2 regions of the Lactiplantibacillus brownii genome follow, and region 1 is predicted to be linked to the other one. Evidence: predicted binding sites of a transcription regulator. Region 1 holds the regulator's gene; the other holds the start of a gene.
The links. The regulator CtsR, encoded in region 1, represses protease genes until heat stress. The targets are predictions, from matches to a motif close to TTGGTCAAAAAAGGTCAAANA.

Region 1 (2,203 bases):
AAATATGCGTCCAAAAAGTATATTTATCCATTAAAGTTAAAAATATGTTGACAATTATTCAACATGATGATAAAGTTAAATAGTTGTCAAGGCTTACCAGTAAGTACTGCTTGGAACGACAACAAGGCATGATTACTTATTAATCATGCGGGTGTGGCGGAACTGGCAGACGCGCTAGATTTAGGTTCTAGTGTCTTACGACGTGGGGGTTCGAGTCCCTTCACCCGCACATGCCGACTTAGCTCAGTTGGCAGAGCATCTCACTAGTAATGAGGAGGTCGGAGGTTCGAATCCTCTAGTCGGCATTTTCCATAATTTAATATTTTTTTTGCGGAAGTAGTTCAGTGGTAGAACATCACCTTGCCATGGTGGGGGTCGCGAGTTCGAATCTCGTCTTCCGCTTTTAATTTGCCGGGGTGGCGGAATTGGCAGACGCACAGGACTTAAAATCCTGCGGTTAGTGATAACCGTACCGGTTCGATCCCGGTCCTCGGCATTTTAAATATGCACCCATAGCGCAATTGGATAGAGTGTCTGACTACGAATCAGAAGGTTGTAGGTTCGACTCCTACTGGGTGCATTTAGTATCGGGAAATAGCTCAGCTTGGTAGAGCACCTGGTTTGGGACCAGGGGGTCGCAGGTTCGAATCCTGTTTTCCCGATCGATCAAAACAGTCTTAGTTATTGTAACTAGGGCTTTTTATTTAAATTTTTTAACGGGAAGTAGCTCAGCTTGGTAGAGCACTACGTTCGGGACGTAGGGGTCGCAGGTTCAAATCCTGTTTTCCCGATGAGGACTAAACCACAGAAGGATCCAGTCAATTAGGCTGGATTTTTTTGTGCCCAAAGCTTGTTTAACGTCGTACTCATCGTTACAATTATCCATTTAACTTGCCAATTCGGTTGGCCTGAACTGATGCTGGAGCGTGCTGAGCAACAGAGACAGACAAGCGATAGAGTAGCTACAATATCTTAACCACCAGCTCGCCATAATTTTTGGCCGCTAAGGCAATTTTCAGTCCAATCAATTGAATGCAGGTCAGGGGCGTGCTATGCTGTAACAACCGTGAGAGGCCTATCTGTACCGCCCTTTAGGTGAAATTCTTTGCAATTTCTGGTTATCCTCGTATAATGAAAGTCAATATTAGTCAAAGATAATGTAAAGGGTGAAGCAGATGCAAAGTCAAAATATCTCCGATATCATCGAAAAATATTTAAAAAGTATTTTGGCGGACGCTGAGCATGTTGAAATTCGGCGGTCAGAAATTGCTGACTTGTTCAATGTGGTCCCTTCTCAAATCAATTATGTGATTAAGACTCGTTTTACCATTCAAAACGGTTACTTAGTAGAAAGCAAACGTGGCGGTGGTGGTTACATTCGAATCGAGAAGGTTAACCTCTTGGATGACGCTGACGTTTTGGACACCCTGATTCAAGTGATTGGGGATTCAATAACGCAACGGGATGCCTACGCGGTCGTCCAAAGCCTCTATGAGGATGATGTATTGAATCGCAGGGAAGCCCAATTAATTTTAGTCGCGACTGATCGGAATACGCTAGGCGTTGATGATCATGACTTGGAAAACAGTTTACGAGCGCGCATCATTATTGGAATCTTGAACCACCTGCGTTACGAAAGTTAAAGAAAGCGAGGAATCGCAATGGATAACCTATTTACCCCGAGTGCCAAGAGTGTCTTAGTTTTAGCGCAAGAACAGGCTAAGTATTTTAAACACCAAGCAGTGGGAACGGAACATTTATTATTAGCATTGGCCATCGAGAAAAATGGGATTGCTAACAAAGTCTTACAACAATATGCGGTTACGGAAGATGATATTCGTGAAGAGATCGAACGTTTCACGGGTTATGGCACCTTAAGTAATGTCGGCAAAGAGACCTATTTACCTTATTCACCAAAAGCAAAGGAAATTTTGTCTGTGGCGGGTGATGAGGCCAAACGTTTGGGTGCCAACAAGATTGGGACTGAACATCTCCTATTAGCGATGTTGTCTGATGAAAGTATCCTGTCCTCGCGTATCTTAATGAACTTAAACTTAGATTTAGGACAAACACGCAAAGTAGTGTTACGAAAACTTGGTGTCAGTGATGCCATGGGTAAGCGTAAAACTAATGGTCAAACGCGTGGTGGCAAAAAAGCTGAAGGCACCCCAACCCTAGATTCGTTAGCACGTGATTTAACACA
Region 2 (2,203 bases), 240 kb from region 1:
GGTGGATCAAGTTGCTGTAACAAGGTAACGGCATCTAATAGTTCTACCGGAGTTGCCTCAGTTTCAGCCATCACTTGTTGATCATCGACTTTTAAATAACCATTCACATCGACATATTCAATCAGCGCCAAAACGATTTTACGGAGCTTAGTATCCCGCATTGTCAAATGAATCTGATCTAATAAGTATTCAAATAATGAATGCTGGTTCGTGGTTGACACCCGCTCGATAAAATCTGCATGGGCCGTCGTATTTTTAGCTGCACTTAAACTCGCATGATTCGCATTCCAATTAGTGTCGACGTCAATCAAGGGATTTTCAAGCGCCTTTTGGGTCAGAAAATCCCGCAATTCCTCGACATTAAATTGCAGCATCTGAATTGACTGCTGTAACCGTTGCGTCATGGCTAACTTTTGACTTTGACGTTGCTGCTGACGAAAGCCTGGTCCTAATGCCATCATTAATTCCTCCCAAAACATTTTTATTAATAACCCTTGTGTTTTTATCCATAATCCGCTAAACTATAATATGTTGTTTAGGCGCCCGTAGTGTAATGGATCGCACGTAAGATTCCGGTTCTTGAAATGGGGGTTCGATTCCCTCCGGGCGCATCAGTTGCTGAGATTATTCTCAGCTTTTTTTATACTTACTTTTACGGAATAGTCACAAATGCACCGCTTTCATCATACCATACTCCAACCGCTCACCAACACCTGAGCTCGCAAGTTGGTCAATAATTTTAGACCGAAAAAAAGAGATTGGGATCACCCAATCTCAAGCCGTATATGATAGAAGCCTAAGTATACCATGAAACCACGCAAAACGGAATTTTGTTTTTGAGGTTTTTCTTTTGACCTTTACTGACCTTAGCGGTAAACTACATTTATATTAGCAAGCAGCTAATTAATCTATTGAAACCTTAGGAGGCTAACAAGTTATGTATCCAGTGCCTACAGTTATCGAACAGTCATCACGTGGCGAACGTGCTTATGACATTTATTCACGACTTTTAAAGGACCGTATCATCATGTTATCTGGTCCCATTGAAGACAATATGGCGAATGCGATCATTGCCCAATTACTCTTCTTGGATGCCCAAGATTCTGATAAAGACATCTACCTTTATATCAACTCACCCGGTGGCGTCGTTACCGCTGGCTTAGCTATCTATGACACCATGAACTTCATCAAATCTGATGTTCAAACGATCGTCATGGGGATGGCAGCTTCAATGGCCAGTGTCTTGGCATCATCCGGAACTAAGGGCAAGCGGTTTGCTTTACCTAATTCAGAAATCTTGATTCACCAACCATCTGGTGGTGCTCAAGGTCAACAAACTGAAATCGAAATTGTTGCCGAAGAAATTTTGAAGACTCGTAAGAAGATCAACGAAATCTTGGCTAACAATTCTGGTCAATCAATTGAAAAATTGAACCACGATACTGAACGTGATAACTACTTAACAGCTCAAGAAGCTAAAGATTACGGTTTGATCGATGATATCATGGAAAACAACAGTTTGAAATAAGTTAAATGAATTGAGCTGACTGTGAAGTGCAATAGAAAAGTTAGACAAATGGTAATTTAATTTATGCTGCTAAGGCTTGAGTCCTGTAACTTATAGGGCTTAAGCCTTTTGTCTTCATTGAAATTCGATCATGATTAAACCATTCAATATAAGCGTTTAGGATACCGCGTAATTCGGTAATATTCTTGATCTTGTATTGGTTCAAACACTCCCGCTTAAGTAGACTAAAGAAACTCTCTACGGGTGCGTTATCATGACAATTCCCTTTTCGGGACATGCTTTGAATAATGCCCATTTCTTTGAGCTTTGATTGATAACCAGGAATTTGATATTGCCATCCTTGGTCGGAATGGAGGATTGGGTGAAGATCATTTGGAATATGCTTTTGGGCTGTCCTTAAGGTCGCTTTGATTAGCTTCTTATTAGGTGAATAACTTGTCACTGCTGAGAGCACTTCCTTACTGGCTTCGTCAATAATGACTGAGATATAGCTCCATTTACCATTATATAGTGCCACTTGGGTTACATCAGTGTGCAAGACAGTTAAAGGCTTGGTGGCGTTGAACTTTTGTTTGAGCAAGTTCGGCGCAATCTTACCAACGGTCCCCTTATAGGAGCTATATTTGCCAGTATGTTTGGAGAATAAGGTCACTTTAAGATCCATATCGGTCATGA

Region 2: clpP (ATP-dependent Clp endopeptidase proteolytic subunit ClpP) is a predicted target of CtsR. The motif match lies at 848-868, and genes of this name have one in related genera.

Annotation. Positions count from the first base shown of each region.
Region 1 is NZ_JAVCWF010000001.1:954,253-956,455, forward strand. It holds tRNA gene RA086_RS04105 (tRNA-Leu) at 148-229, shown strand; tRNA gene RA086_RS04110 (tRNA-Thr) at 233-305, shown strand; tRNA gene RA086_RS04115 (tRNA-Gly) at 331-402, shown strand; tRNA gene RA086_RS04120 (tRNA-Leu) at 411-496, shown strand; tRNA gene RA086_RS04125 (tRNA-Arg) at 507-580, shown strand; tRNA gene RA086_RS04130 (tRNA-Pro) at 589-662, shown strand; tRNA gene RA086_RS04135 (tRNA-Pro) at 718-791, shown strand; gene RA086_RS04140 (CtsR family transcriptional regulator) at 1,176-1,643, shown strand; gene RA086_RS04145 (ATP-dependent Clp protease ATP-binding subunit) at 1,662-2,203, shown strand, end outside.
Region 2 is NZ_JAVCWF010000001.1:717,467-719,669, reverse strand. It holds gene rpoN (RNA polymerase factor sigma-54) at 1-458, opposite strand, end outside; tRNA gene RA086_RS03000 (tRNA-Arg) at 540-611, shown strand; gene clpP (ATP-dependent Clp endopeptidase proteolytic subunit ClpP) at 938-1,528, shown strand; gene RA086_RS02990 (IS3 family transposase) at 1,590-2,203, opposite strand, start outside.